DNA from 2 places in the Bacillus sp. LQ01 genome. Region 2 is predicted to be linked to the other one. Evidence: a T-box and tRNA genes for the amino acid it is inferred to sense, from the RefSeq annotation. Region 2 holds a T-box; the other holds one or more tRNA genes.
What was found. The T-box of region 2 lies ahead of ileS2 (isoleucine--tRNA ligase). A T-box ahead of a tRNA ligase gene usually reads a tRNA of that ligase, here a tRNA-Ile.
Positions count from the first base shown of each region.

Region 1: it has a tRNA-Ile gene. The T-box ahead of ileS2 (isoleucine--tRNA ligase) is inferred to sense a tRNA for this amino acid. The anticodon was not compared.

Region 1 is NZ_JBYEZL010000002.1:571,144-578,962, reverse strand. It holds gene AC22L0_RS15365 (PstS family phosphate ABC transporter substrate-binding protein) at 1-193, opposite strand, end outside; gene AC22L0_RS15360 (peptidoglycan D,D-transpeptidase FtsI family protein) at 525-2,651, opposite strand; gene AC22L0_RS15355 (MFS transporter) at 2,761-4,038, opposite strand; gene sodA (superoxide dismutase [Mn]) at 4,155-4,766, opposite strand; tRNA gene AC22L0_RS15345 (tRNA-Ile) at 4,988-5,061, opposite strand; gene yqgB (protein YqgB) at 5,303-6,061, shown strand; gene yqfZ (protein YqfZ) at 6,135-6,500, shown strand; gene ispG (flavodoxin-dependent (E)-4-hydroxy-3-methylbut-2-enyl-diphosphate synthase) at 6,665-7,768, shown strand.
Region 2 is NZ_JBYEZL010000002.1:911,135-918,953, reverse strand. It holds gene AC22L0_RS17285 (RluA family pseudouridine synthase) at 1-660, opposite strand, end outside; gene lspA (lipoprotein signal peptidase LspA) at 665-1,123, opposite strand; gene AC22L0_RS17275 (TraR/DksA C4-type zinc finger protein) at 1,248-1,577, opposite strand; gene ileS2 (isoleucine--tRNA ligase) at 1,733-4,498, opposite strand; T-box leader at 4,570-4,793, opposite strand; gene divIVA (septum site-determining protein DivIVA) at 4,845-5,351, opposite strand; gene AC22L0_RS17260 (YlmH family RNA-binding protein) at 5,441-6,208, opposite strand; gene AC22L0_RS17255 (YggT family protein) at 6,224-6,487, opposite strand; gene AC22L0_RS17250 (cell division protein SepF) at 6,494-6,964, opposite strand; gene AC22L0_RS17245 (YggS family pyridoxal phosphate-dependent enzyme) at 6,984-7,658, opposite strand; gene pgeF (peptidoglycan editing factor PgeF) at 7,655-7,819, opposite strand, start outside.

The sequences.
Region 1 (7,819 bases), 340 kb from region 2:
TGATGGAAATTTTCACGTCTGGATGCACCTTTGTATATTCCTCCGCTACTGCTTCTATAATAGGAAAAACCGTTGAGGATCCATCAACTCTCACTTCTCCCGTATCATTTAAAGCAAATGCAGTAGACATTTCAAAACAGAGGAACCATATTGATAATACGAAAATCTTAATCGGTGTACGCATCCATTTCACGTGTTCTTCCTCCTAGAAGTAACCGGAAATAACAGGATTACAGATATAAGAATACTGCTAAACTATTAATTCGGTTTTAATTGTTTGTAAAAGTTTTGTAAAGTTCCACAAAAATCAACATACGATACAATTTTAATTCAGTAGTAGCTATTCATTTCCTCTGATGATTTCCCTATAAAATATTTATCCCCTATCCCACCATATACAAGTATCATTTATAGGGCCGCGTTTTTTAAATGTTGTATACTTGTCCACATTTATTACACGATATGCATAAACCATAAAAAAAAGCACACTATCTTTTCATATAGTGTGCTTTTTTACAACTTTTTTATTCATCATCTTGATCTTTGTTTTTATTGTCTTTATCATCTTTTGGAGCTTCACCATTTACTTCTTTGTTTTTCAAATCAAAGTAAGCGTCCATAATTTCACGACCAATATATCCATTAATACCAGTCTTATCATCATGTACCCATGGAACGACAACAGAGAATGCTACTTCTGGATCTTCAAGTGGCGCATAACCTACTAATGTTAAGTTATATGTTTCCACACGTTCACCTTTTGCATTTCTACCAATCTCTTTATCTCCACCATACACAGTTTGAGCTGTACCAGTTTTCCCAGCAGCTTTATATTTTGCACCTGTAAAGTACTTTGTAGCTGTACCACCTGAATCATTATACACTTGTCTAAATCCTTCTTGAACACGTTTAATTTGGGATTCTGGCATATCAATACGATTTAATACTTTCGGTTCCATAGATTGAACAACTTTCCCAACTTCATCTGGTTTCACTGCCGGTTGACGAATTTCTTTTACAACTTGTGGTTGCATACGATATCCACCATTGGCAATCGTCGAAATATATTGCGCTAATTGAAGCGGTGTATACGTATCATACTGTCCAATTGATAAATCTAGTAAGAAACCTGGTTGACTACTCTTACCCATCTGACCAGCAGATTCATTCGGTAAATCAATTCCTGTTTTTACACCAAGTCCAAACTGTCCGAAATAATAACGCATCGTATCAAATGCTTTTTGAGGTATATCTAACGTACCACCTCTCACATATGGAACACCGGCGATATTCATCGCTGTTTTAAACATATAAACGTTAGAAGACATTTTTAAAGCTGTAAGGTCATTAATGTATCCCATCGTTTTCCAAGACGACTTCGTAGGTGTACCTTTTAATTTAATTGGTTCATCCAATTGTACTGCCCCTGGTTGAATCGCACCAGTTTGATATCCAGTAAGTACTGTTGCACCTTTTACAGTTGACCCCATCGGATAAGAACTTGTCATGGTACCTAATGCAAAGTCATTTACTTTCGTTTGACCATCTTCGTTAACTAATTGTTTCCCCGCCATAGATAAAACTTCACCATTTTTTGGGTTCATCATTACAACAAATGCGCGATCTAAAAGAGGTTCACTTCCTTTAAACCTCATTAAATTCTTCGCAAGAATATCTTCCACGCGCTTTTGTAATTCCATATCAATTGTTAAGTTCAGGTCATTACCACTTTGTCCTTTTGATACATTAATCGTTTCTAAAATATTACCGTTTTTATCTGTAACATTTCTAACTTCTGCTTTCGTACCATGCAGGCTATCTTCATACTGTTGTTCAAGATAACTTTTTCCTACTCGGTCATTTCGATTGTAATCACGAACAAGATAGTAATCTAGTCTTTCTCTCGGTAAGCCTTCATCAGATGTCGACACCCCACCAAGTACACTTCGGAATAAATCATCGTACGTATATTTTCGCTCCCAATCAACATTCGTATCTACACCTGGTAATGCTGCTAGGTTTTCACTAATAATCGAATATTCCTTTTCTGTAGCATCCTTTTTAATAACCTGAGGTGTCATTGCATATCCGCCGTCCATCTTACTCTTAATCGCTAGTATTTCTAGATCTTTGGCGGATAATTGATTAATCTCTTCTTCTGTTACACGACTTCGCTGACGCTCGTCTAATTCTTTATCATCAATTTTTTTATCTTTAAACTCTTGACGATCTTTATTCGTAATTTTTTCTTTAGCTTCCTCTTTATGCATAGCAAGCCAATAATCTTTTTTATCGCGATCTGTTAATTTATCTGTCGGTACTTCAATCAAATCTGCTAGCTTTTTCGCTGTTTCTAAGCGATCCTCTGCAGTTGATCCCTTCATTTTTGTAAATGTAATAGTACGAATGGCTGCATTATCTACTACAGGTCGCCCATAACGGTCAAATATTTTCCCACGCGGTACAGGATTACTTATCGTTGAGTTTTCTTTCTTCTCCACTTCATTCTTATATTCTTCACCGCGAACAATTTGTACATATCCGAGCCTTACAATAACCGCGGAGAACATTAAAAACACGCAGAAAAACAACACGTTTAATCGAAAAGGAACGTGGGTCTTTTTCTTATTTTGCTTCTGCTTCTTGCTCATACAAACCCCCTCTACCAACAGCTATGTAATGTGAAAGGGACACCCTCATACAGGTGTCCTCACTGCTGTCTTACATCTTTTTCTATTCTAGCATAAAACAAACGAGAAGTTAACCTTCTGGTTCAGTTTGGTTTTGCGCGTTCCCTTGCGTTACAACACTTGTTTTACTCGCATTTCCCTCATCATATTTGACATTTTTAACTGCAAAATAAATAAGAAAATGTCCAGCACCTAAAATACATAATAAGTAAGGTAAACTTTTTTCAGGTGGAAAGAATAGTACAGCACATAAAAAACTTAAAATGGAACAGATTCTTCCGGCGTTTAACCACAGCTCCCGAACAACGACATATTCCACACGCCATTCTCTCGCATTTTTTGCTCTACCAATTACGTCATATGTCATTGATCCGTACGGAACAAGTAAAATAGGATATGCAATTGCAATACATGCCGCATAAATAAGTAATTTCGTGTATGTAACATTGAAAATAACTAAAAAGACGACAGCATATAAAATAATGCCTCCAAGTAAAATTGCTTTTTTTCGCCACTCCTTCTTTAACATACGAGCAACTAAGTAATAACATACAAAGGATACAGCAGAGTTCACTAAACTGTATTTCCCTAATGCGAACTCACTATTAGTTGCTAAATAAACATATACTGAAATGACAAAAATAAACGTTCCTTCTCTCAATCCTTGGAAAAAATGAGCTCGTGTAATCTTTCCCCAATTTTTATCAATCCGTCGTTCTTTCAATACTTGCACGATTTCATAACGCCCTTCACATTCTCTTTTAGATAAAAAGAAGCTTAAGACGACAGCAATTGCAAATAGAACTAATGAAAGAAAGAATATAACAGTATAGCCACTCCATTTCTCCATACGTGAAATTGTGTATCCTGCTGCTATTGGTCCAATCATCCCAGAGAAGGATGTAAGAAGTCCAAGAAACCCATTAAAGAAATCTCTTGTTTCTGGTTCTGTAATTTCAAATGTCAATAAGTTAAAAGCCAACCAGTAAAAACCGTATCCTACTCCTAAAAGAGCCCCCATTAATAGAATATACTGAGAAGCACTTTTCCCTGCTACTAAGACAACGATAAAAAAAATTGCGAGCGTTCCTACCCCTATTCGTAATAAAATCGAGCGATCGATACGTTTCGCTAATTTCCCCCCTACAAGAAATGTGAGAGGCTGTAATACCACGCTGGCTAAATTATACAAGCCAAGATTCACATAATTTTGTGTTTGTTTCCATAAATAAATATTTACAAACGTATTCGATAAAGAAATTGCGAGCGTGTATAAACCTCCTATAAGGAGCAATAACACTAAATCCCGATTCACTTCAACGTCACCAATTATATGTTTCCATTTCATACACAACTCTCCTTTACTTCATGTTCTAGTCTTCCAAAGACAAGCCCAATTATGTAAAAGGAAAGCATAGAAAAAAGCTAGGGGCTCTCCCCTAGCTTATTCTATATTTGTTACAATTATTTTGCTTCTTGGTAACGTTTTTCAGCAGCGTTCCAATCTACAACGTTCCAGAATGCACCGATGTAGTCTGGACGACGGTTTTGGTAGTTTAAGTAGTAAGCATGCTCCCAAACATCTAAACCGATAACTGGCGTTTTACCTTCAGTTAAAGGAGAATCTTGGTTTGGAGTGCTTGTTACTTCTAACTCACCATTGTTTACTACTAACCAAGCCCAACCAGAACCGAAGCGAGTTGCGCCAGCTTTTGCGAATTCTTCTTTGAATGCATCGAAGCTACCGAATTTTGCTTCAATTGCAGTTGCAAGTTCACCTACAGGTTGTCCTCCGCCATTTGGAGATAGGATTGTCCAGAAGAATGTATGGTTAGCATGTCCGCCACCATTGTTACGTACTGCTGTACGGATTCCTTCTGGTACTTCGTTTAAGTTTGCAACTAATTCTTCTACGCTTTTGTCAGCTAATTCTGCATGACCTTCTAAAGCAGCGTTTAAGTTTGTAATGTACGTGTTGTGATGTTTTGTATGATGGATGTTCATTGTTTCTTTGTCAAAGTGAGGCTCTAAAGCATCATACGCATAAGGTAAATTTGGTAATTCGTGTTTTGCCATTGTTATATTCCTCCCAGTTTATGTATTGCCACTTAAGTGACATACAACTTCATTCTACCCTAATTGCCATAGGGTGCAAACAAATAAATCACATTGTCTTGCTATCATTAAAGTAGCAAAATTCCCACTTCTTTTCAATTAAAATGCTCATATATTCCGTAAAAAAAGCTTCCTTCTACAAGGAAGCTTCCTGCTAACATAATAAACATGTGAAATGGATATGGACCCTGTAGGACTCGAACCTACGACCGGACGGTTATGAGCCGTCTGCTCTAACCAGCTGAGCTAAGGGTCCACAATTATGTATGTAACAACATATCAAATAAAGGAATTCCTATCGGATATGCTCTTTAAGAAATGTAAGATAAATTTACCATATAGAAAAGAAAAGTGTCAATTGTATTTTTCTTATTTAAAAGAAGAAAGTTAATAAAAGAAATTTAGTTATCTCCACTATATGTAAATATAATATATCTTGAGATTCTCTAGATTACTACGTTACAATGATTTTATACATACATAAAGGAAGTGAATCTATGTCCATATTTACCCAATTCGTAAAAAGCATATACTCGCCTAAAGATATGGCGCTATTCCGTTTTCAAAAAATCGGTAAAACCATTTTGTATATTATGCTACTTTGCTTAATTACTACTATTCCAAGAACTTTTTTGTACGGTAGTTTTATCCAAGATGGTGTAAGCATGGTAAATCAAGTCATCGATAAAGATTTACCTGATTTTAAAATTGAAAATGGCGAACTAAAAGCCGATATTGATCAACCTATTGAAAAAGAAGAAGGAAATGCACTTTTCGTATTTGATCCAAATTCAACAGACCTAGAAAAATATCAAAATAAAACAGGTTTATTTGTTTTAAAAGATAAAGTAGTCTCTATGGGAAATGGTCAAATACAAACGTATTCTTATAACGATTTGTTAGGTGCATCTCTTGAGAAAAAAGATCTACAAGAATTTATTTCTTTATTCGATAATATTTATCCAATTTTATTATTTGTTATTGGATTCTTAGTGTACCTATTCCAATTATTCATCACTTTTGTAGGTGTGACTTTACTTGCGTTCATCGGTTCTGCTATGAGCGGTCAACGTAAACTATCCTATAAACAAGTTTGGACACTAACTGCATACAGCTACACAATCCCAACAATCTTCTTTATGATTATGGATGCATGTAAGATTGTCGTACCTGGATCAACATTCATCTATATCGCAGTTGTTTTAATTGTTCTGTACTTAACGATTAAAGAAGTTCCAAAACCGAAAGAAAAATAAGAACGAAAAAAAATGCCTAAATAGGCATTTTTTTTTTGGACAAGCATATATTCCTAGCAAAGGAGTGAAGAATATGAAGAGATTAGGTATATTCCTATTCGTGCTTGTTCTCGGTTATATATTTTATTACGATATAAAAATCGGTACTTTACCGATGTTAAGTTCATATAAAAAAACAACTGCTGCTCAAACGATTAAAAAAGAAAACACAGACAGTCAGCAGAATAAAGAGAACAAAACAGAAAAAGAAACGGATGTATCTTATAAAACAATTGAAGTAAAAACTGGTGAGACAGTTCTTTCTATTACAGAACAAATTAGCAAGAAAAAAATTCCTTCCATAGAAAAAGTCATTGACGACTTTAAACAATTAAACAAAAGTACATCTGCTACAAAAATACAAATTGGAAAGTCTTATAAATTCCCCTTATATCAATAAGCTATCACTTAATCCTTGTCAATTACATAAAGGCGCTGATACAATAGTAAAAGTGAAACCGAGTACTTCGGTTTCTATAGCCCTATATCACGTATACTATCATTGATATGAGGGACTAAATAAGAAACTTCTTTTATAAGGAGAGCGATCTATTCGTGAATGAAATGACTCATCGTACAAAAACACGTCCAGTTAAAGTCGGTAATTTAACAATCGGCGGTAATAATGAATTAATTATACAAAGTATGACAACAACAAAAACACATGATGTTGAAGCAACAGTTGCTGAAATTAAGCGTTTAGAAGAAGCCGGCTGTCAAGTCGTCCGCGTTGCCGTTCCAGATGAACGCGCAGCAGATGCTATTGCTGATATAAAAAAACAAATCAACATTCCACTTGTTGCTGATATTCATTTTGATTATCGCCTTGCTTTAAAAGCAATTGAAGGCGGCATTGATAAAGTACGTATCAATCCAGGTAACATTGGTCGTCGCCATAAAGTAGAAGCTGTTGTAAATGCAGCAAAAGAGCGCGGTATTCCAATCCGTATTGGTGTAAACGCTGGTTCATTAGAGCGTCATATTTTAGAAAAGTATGGGTACCCAACTGCAGATGGTATGGTTGAGAGCGCGCTACATCATATTAAAATTTTAGAGGACCTAGATTTCCACGATATTATCGTATCTATGAAAGCCTCTGATGTTAACTTAGCAATTGAAGCATACGAGAAAGCTGCTCGTGCTTTTGATTATCCATTACATTTAGGTATTACAGAATCTGGAACATTGTTTGCCGGAACTGTAAAAAGTGCTGCTGGTCTTGGAGCAATCTTAAATAAAGGCATCGGAAATACACTACGTATTTCATTAAGTGCTGATCCAGTTGAAGAAGTAAAAGTTGCTCGTGAACTATTAAAATCATTCGGTCTTGCGTCTAACGCAGCAACACTTATCTCTTGTCCAACTTGTGGTCGTATTGAAATTGATTTAATTAGCATCGCTAACGAAGTGGAAGAATACATCTCTACACTTCAAGTACCAATTAAAGTTGCAGTACTTGGTTGCGCTGTAAATGGCCCTGGTGAAGCTCGTGAAGCTGATATCGGTATTGCCGGTGCACGTGGAGAGGGATTATTATTCCGTAAAGGGCAAGTCGTTCGTAAAGTACCAGAAGAAACAATGGTAGAAGAACTGAAAAAAGAAATCGACGTAATTGCTGCTGAAATGGCTGCTGAACGAGAAAAAGAAAAAGAGACACAAGAACAATAAAAAGAAGGTTGCCACAATATTTGTGAGCAACCTTCTTTTCTACGTAAAAAA
Region 2 (7,819 bases):
TTTAAAGCGTTCTAACACTTGGAAGTGCGTAACAGCGTTCTTACCATTTTCATCAACTGTCATACTTTGACGCTCTTTCTTATCACGAGCAATCGGAGCATCAATCGTTCCCTTATCATGCGGAATCACACCGTGTACAATCGCTTTGTAACGTCTCGTTACTGTTTTTGCTACAAGCTGATTTACAAGCGATTCATGTGCCATATCATTTTTAGCAACCATTAATAGTCCAGATGTATCTTTATCAATACGATGCACGATACCTGGACGCATTACACCGTTAATGCCTGATAAGTCTGTACAATGGTGCATAAGGCCGTTTACAAGTGTACCACTTGTATGCCCTGGTGCTGGATGTACAACCATACCACGTGGCTTATTTACAACAAGCACATCTGCATCTTCATAATAAATTTCTAAATTTAAATCCTCTGGTTGAATATCTAACTCTTCTGGTTCAGGAATTGTTACTGTAATTTCATCTTCTTCTTTTACTTTATAATTCCCTTTTACCGCTTTTCCGTTTACTGTCACAACGTCATCTTTAATCCATTGCTGCACTTGCGTACGTGACCATTCGTTATTTATCCCTGCAACGAATTTATCAATTCGCTCGTTTTTTTGCTCTGCTGCAACTGTTACTTGTACTACTTCACTCATTCAATTACTCCTTCGCTTTCTTGCCTTCTAATAATGTTTGAATAATAATTAATACAACACCAATACATAATGCTGAATCAGCTATATTGAATACTGGATAGTTGTACGAGAAAATATACACGTGAATGAAATCCACTACTTCTTGTCTAAATACACGATCAATAAAGTTACCAATTGCCCCGCCCAAAATTAGGCTTAACGAAATACCTAGAAGCTTGTCTGTTTTCGCATACTTTTTCATATAAAATACAATAAACACTACAAAAACAACTGTAATAATGTAGAAGAACCACATTTTATTTTCTAAAATACCCCAAGCAGCGCCTCTATTTCGATGTGATGTTATGTATAATACATTGTCGATAATCGGAATACTCGTACCCAATTCCATGTTCTTTACAATTAACCACTTCGATATTTGATCGATAGCAATGACGAATAACGCTATTACATAATATATCATTTTCATTTCCCCCACAAAGACAGTGTACCTCAAAATTTTAGCATAGCTGCTACCTTTTCACAATGAACCTTTATAGAAGAATAAAATAAATTAAAAAAAGGTAATATAATATCGTTGTGCGTATTCATACATTTACCTTTTCGTAGAAGAATTCATGAATCGTACGGGCAGTCGGCATTGTCTTCATTTGCTTTGTCGAAATTAATCTCCCCGTCTCTTCACAAATACCATACATGTCTATTTCCATTTTAAATAATGCGCGTTCTACATCCTTTAAATCCTCTTTTATATCATGTAATAGCAATTTTTTCTTTATCTCTTCCTTAATTTCATATCCAAGCTCTTGGCTGAACTCGACATCATATTTGTGCATTACTTCTTTAGCTAGTCTCTCTTGCAACTCTTTTCTCATCAATTGCAATTCTTCTTTTATTTCCATGTAAATTTCATTCACGTGTACATTCCTCCTAGCTGTAATGTACAGTTAGTGTGTCCGAAATTTATTTGCTTACCTCACACACATTTTTCCTTCACAGGAAAGAGTCTGAAAGTGATCTTGATATACCATCAACAAAAAAACTGACCGCATCAATAGCAGTCAGTTTTTTATTATTTTACATAGTTTTCTTTAACAACTGTTGCACAACGCTCACATAATGTTTCATGTTCAGCATCTTTACCAATTGTTTCTGAAACTACCCAACAACGTTCACATGTTTCACCAGTTGCTTGAACAACAACAACCGCTGTATGTTCATACTTCGGTGCATCTGCTGGCGCTTCATCCATCATACCACCAAGTTTATACTCAGAAACGATGAATAATTGCTTTAAGTCTTCGCTAATAGACTCTAACATAGCTTTCATTTCTGCAGTTGGATATAGCGTAATGCTTGCATTTAATGACTTACCGATTACTTTTTCATTACGAGCTACTTCTAGTGCTTTTAACACGTCATCACGTAATGTCATAAATGCATCCCATTTTGTTTTTAACGCTTCCGCGTCATCTAATTGTACAGCTTCTGGCATATCAGTTAATTGTACACTTTCTTCTGTTACGCCTGGAATATATGGCCATACTTCATCAGCTGTGTGCGGTAAGATTGGTGTTACAAGTTTCGTTAACGCAACAAGAACATCATATAATACAGTTTGAATTGCACGACGATCTTCGTGGTTTGCACCTTCAATGTATAAGATGTCTTTTGCAAAGTCTAAGTAGAATGAACTTAAATCAATTGTACAGAAGTTATGAATTGCATGATACACAGCAGCGAAATCGTATGTCTCATATGCTTCTTTAACTTTTGTAATTAAGTCATTTAATTTTACTAACATGTAACGATCTACTTCACGAAGTTCAGCTACAGCTACTGCATTTTCACTTGGCTTAAAGTCGTCTAAGTTTCCTAATAAGAAACGGAATGTGTTACGGATTTTACGATACACTTCTGCTACTTGTTTTAAAATATCATCTGAAATACGTACGTCAGATTGATAGTCAACAGAAGATACCCATAAGCGTAAAATGTCTCCGCCTAATTGATCCATGATTTTCTTCGGTACGACGATGTTTCCAATCGACTTACTCATTTTACGTCCTTCACCATCTAGTACGAAACCGTGGCTTAGTACGCCTTTATATGGAGCTTTACCTGTTACAGCAACTGCTGTTGATAATGAAGAGTTAAACCAACCACGATACTGGTCAGATCCTTCTAAATATAAATCAGCTGGACGCTGTAAATCTTCGCGCTCTTCTAATACCGCTTGGTGAGAAGAACCTGAATCGAACCATACATCCATGATGTCTGTTTCTTTACGGAATTCACCATTTGGGCTACCTGGATGTGTAAATCCTTCTGGTAATAGATCTTTCGCTTCACGCTCGAACCATACGTTAGAACCGTGTTCACGGAATAAATCTGCTACATGGTTAATTGTTTCATCCGTAATAATTGGATCACCATTCTCAGCATAGAATACCGGAATTGGCACACCCCATGCACGCTGACGAGAAATACACCAGTCACCACGGTCACGAACCATATTATGAAGACGAGTTTCTCCCCATGCTGGTACCCATTTTGTTTCTGCTACAGCTTCTATTAATTCTTTACGGAATGCTTCAATAGATGCAAACCACTGTGCTGTCGCACGGAAAATAATTGGTTTTTTCGTTCTCCAATCATGTGGGTATGAATGTGTAATGAATGTTAGTTTCAGTAACGCGCCTACTTCTTCTAATTTTTCTGTAATTGGTTTGTTAGCTTTATCATAGAATAAGCCTTCAAATCCAGGTGCCTCATTTGTTAATACACCTTTATCATCGACTGGGCAAAGTACTTCTAATCCATACTTTTTACCAACAACGAAGTCATCTTCCCCGTGTCCTGGTGCTGTATGAACACAACCTGTACCTGCATCTGTTGTTACGTGATCTCCTAGCATAACTAATGAATCACGATCGTAGAATGGATGTTTTGCAACTGTATACTCAAGTTCGCTACCTTTTACTGTTTTCACAACTTCAGCATTTTCCCACTCTAACGTTTTTGCAACTGTCTCAAACAGCTCAGAAGCAATGATATATTTCTCATCATTTACTTTTACAATGCTATATTCAAGCTCTGGATGAACAGAAATACCTAAGTTTGCAGGTAATGTCCAAGGTGTTGTTGTCCAAATGATGTACTTTTCATCACCTTCTAATACGTTCTTTCCATCTTTTACAGGGAATGCTACGTAAATAGATGCTGATTTTTTATCTTGATATTCAATTTCAGCTTCCGCTAAAGCAGATTCACTCGTTGGAGACCAGTAAACTGGTTTTTGACCTTTATAGATATAACCTTTTTTCGCCATGTCACCAAACACTTTAATTTGTTGTGCTTCATAAGCTGGCTCTAAAGTAATATATGGATTATCCCAATCTGCACGTACACCTAGACGCTTAAATTGTTCACGTTGACGTTCTACTTGTTCATATGCATACTCTGCACATAACTTACGGAACTCAGCAACTGTCATTTCTTTACGTTTTACACCTTTATTTGTTAAAGCTTGTTCAATTGGTAAACCGTGCGTATCCCATCCCGGAACATATGGCGCACTAAAACCAGTCATTGATTTATAACGAACAATAAAGTCTTTTAATACTTTATTTAATGCATGTCCCATATGAATATCACCATTCGCATATGGAGGTCCATCATGCAATACAAATAAAGGACGACCTTTTGTATGTTCTTGTACTTTTTCGTAAATATTCATTTCAGCCCATTTTTCTTGCATTGCAGGCTCACGTTTTGGTAAATTCCCACGCATTGGGAACTCTGTTTTTGGCATCAGTAATGTATTTTTGTACTCCATGCTCAATTCCTCCTTACATGTATAAAAGAAATACTTAAAAAACGGAATAAAAAAGAGACCTTCTCATCCCCAAAAGGGACGAGAAAGTCTCCCGCGGTACCACCCTAGTAGATTATATACATATGTATAGAATCCTCTTTATATTCTTAACGCGAATACACGCCTACGCTTACTCTATTTGTTCAGCGCGGAACTCCAGGGTGATATTCCCACTATCTCCTTATCCTGAGCTTACACCATCCTCAGTTCGCTATATAAGGTTTGAAAAGGTACTTATCCCTATCTTCGTTTTTCTTAATAAATATGTTGTTTAAAATTATATGTAATAATGAGAAAAACGTCAAGCTTACACTGTTTCTTCTTTTTTCAACAGTTCATCTACTTCGTCTTCTAATTCAATTAGTTTATCCCAATCATCGTTGTTTAACATCTCAAGCTGTGTTTCTAATAACATACGGAAACGAGTTCGGAATACTTTCGCTTGTTTCTTTAGCTCTTCAATATCAAAAGCAACTTTTCTTGATTTTACTAATGCTTCGTTAATAATACGATCAGCATTCTTTTCAGCTTCACGCACAATTAATTTCGCTTCTTTTTGCGCATTACGTTTTACTTCTTCCGCTGCTTCTTGTGCAACAACGATAGATTTGTTTAACGTATCTTCAATATTAGAGAAATGATCTAACTTCCCTTCTAACTGCGCAACTTTTTCTTCTAAAGCTTTTTTCTCACGAATGACCAATTCATAATCTTTGATAATTTGATCAAGAAACTCATTTACTTGATCTTCATCATAGCCACGGAATCCGCGACCAAATTCTTTGTTATGAATATCTAATGGTGTTAACGGCACAACGCCACCTCCAAGTAGTTATCTAAATTTCCTCTTTCAATTATATCTTTTCTTCGACAAAATAGGAGGATTTCCTTCTAAAAAACCAATCATTTTAGTATACCATACAAAATTCTCCATTTGTCGCGTTTTGTTCTACCTTCTACAGAAAATAATTTACTTCGGCCATATCCTCTAACAGAAAAAACATCTCCTGGATAACATTCATAAGAAGTTTGCTCCACTGTTTTCCAATTGACTTTTACTAAACCATTTTTTATGAAAGGTTGTACTTTCTGTCTAGATAAATGTAACATTTCAGCTAACATAACATCTAAACGAAGTGAAGAAACCGTTCCAGATTTCTCTCCCCACGTTTCATGTATCTGTAGAATTTGTTCTCCTTGCACTGACGCTAAAGAGACTTTTACTTTCCCTATTGATTGTAAGTTCATCTCAATATACGATACAATTTCTTTCGCAACTACAATTTGGGCACGATTTTCTTGCAGCAAAATATCACCACATTTTTCTCTTGTTAAACCAAGAGACATAAATGTACCTAATATTTGCCTATGTTCTAGCGTATAAAACTTGGAAGGATAGTCAATTTCTAATACTTCTACTTGAAATTCTTCTTCATTTAATTCTAGATAGTCTGGATAAATAAGTGCTCTTTTACGCTCTGCATTAGGCGTTGCACCACCAAATTGCACAGCAACATCACCTTGTCCTATTACCATAGAAACAATTTGTTGTTGCCTAGGATCAAGAAAATCCGTTAACTTCACTTGATGGTACTCCGCCGCTCGCTTCCACTCTAGCACTTTATCCACAAAGACCTCCTCATCAGGCCTAAAATGTTCGTAGATGCTCATGTATTTACCTTCTTACTATAAGAAATAGCTTAATAAACTGAACAAACCAGTTTTAGCAAGTTTCAACGCAAAGATTGCAACGATTGGAGAAATATCAATCATTCCAAGCGGCGGAATAAAGCGGCGGAATGGTTCTAAATACGGTTCACAAATACGTGCCAGGAACTCTCCAAAAGATGATTCCTTTGCACCAGGAAACCATGATAGGAGAATGTAAATAATAAGTGCCCACGAGTAAATCTCGATAGCATAACTTAACACTATAAAAACTGTTGTCATGGCGTATTACCACCTCTTTATATTTGTTTCTTCTTCTTCACCGAATAACTCTGAAATCGCACCAACAATATCTACATTTTCAGGTGTACACATAAATGTTTTCGGCCCTATTTTTTGAATGTCCCCGCCTATAGCGTATACAGTACCACTTAAAAAGTCAACGATACGTACCGCTTGATCAGTAGACATTCTCTGCAAATTAATTACAACAGCTCGTCTACCTTTTAAGTGGTCCGCAATCCCTTGTGCTTCCGAATATGTGCGTGGTTCTAATAAAACAACTTTTGAAGATTGTTTTGCTGTTTCAATACTCACAACATTTTGCTTCGGTTGCGCTTTCGGAAACGTAACGTCTTGTTGTTCTGGTGGATCTTGCTGCTTTTTCATGTCTGTTTGCTCCTTTTCATAACCATATTGAGCTGCTTCTTTTTCTTCCGGTGTATCAAAAAAGAAGTATTTTACTTTTGACCAACTCATAATAAGATTCTCCTTCCTTTTACGCTTTTCCTACTAAAATCGTTCCCAAACGAATATATGTAGCCCCTTCTTCAATTGCAATCTTGTAATCGTTGGACATTCCCATTGATAATTCTTTACATGGCGCATGTAATAACTCTAGCTCCTGCACCTCTGTTTGCAGCATACGTAATTCCTTAAAACAGCGTCTGATTTCTTCCTCTTCTTCTGTAAATGGAGCCATCGTCATTAGTCCAACCACTTCAATTTTATCGAATTCTTGCAAACTTTGAATAAAAGAAACAACCTCTTCTATTGCCAATCCTTGCTTCGATTCTTCAGATGAGGTTTTCACTTGAATAAAGCATTTCACTTTCTTATCAGCACGTTTCTGAATTTCTTTCGCCAGTGAAAGACGATCTAACGAATGTAAATAATCAATTTCATTAATGATTTCTTTTACTTTTCTCGTTTGTAATGAGCCAATAAAGTGCCAATTAACTTTTGAACCGAAATGCTCGTATTTCTGTAAGAAACCTTCATTTCTATTTTCACCTAAATCGATAACTCCAGCTTCAATTACTTCGTTTGTTTTTTCAATCCCTACAGTTTTTGTAACTGCAACAAGTTTAATATCTTGCAACGAACGTCCAGCTCGAGCGCAAGATTCTTTAATAGCTTCGTTTACAATTTCTAAATTTTCTTGTACTGTCACTTGCTTTCTTCCTCCTTAAAACCTATGAAACTCAACATTCTTCCTGTCTTACCTTGATCACGACGATGAGAGAAAAATAGTTGCTCTTCACAGCTTGTACAAAGAGATGACATTACAATATGCTCTTCTTTTATGCCTGCTTGTACACATAATATACGATT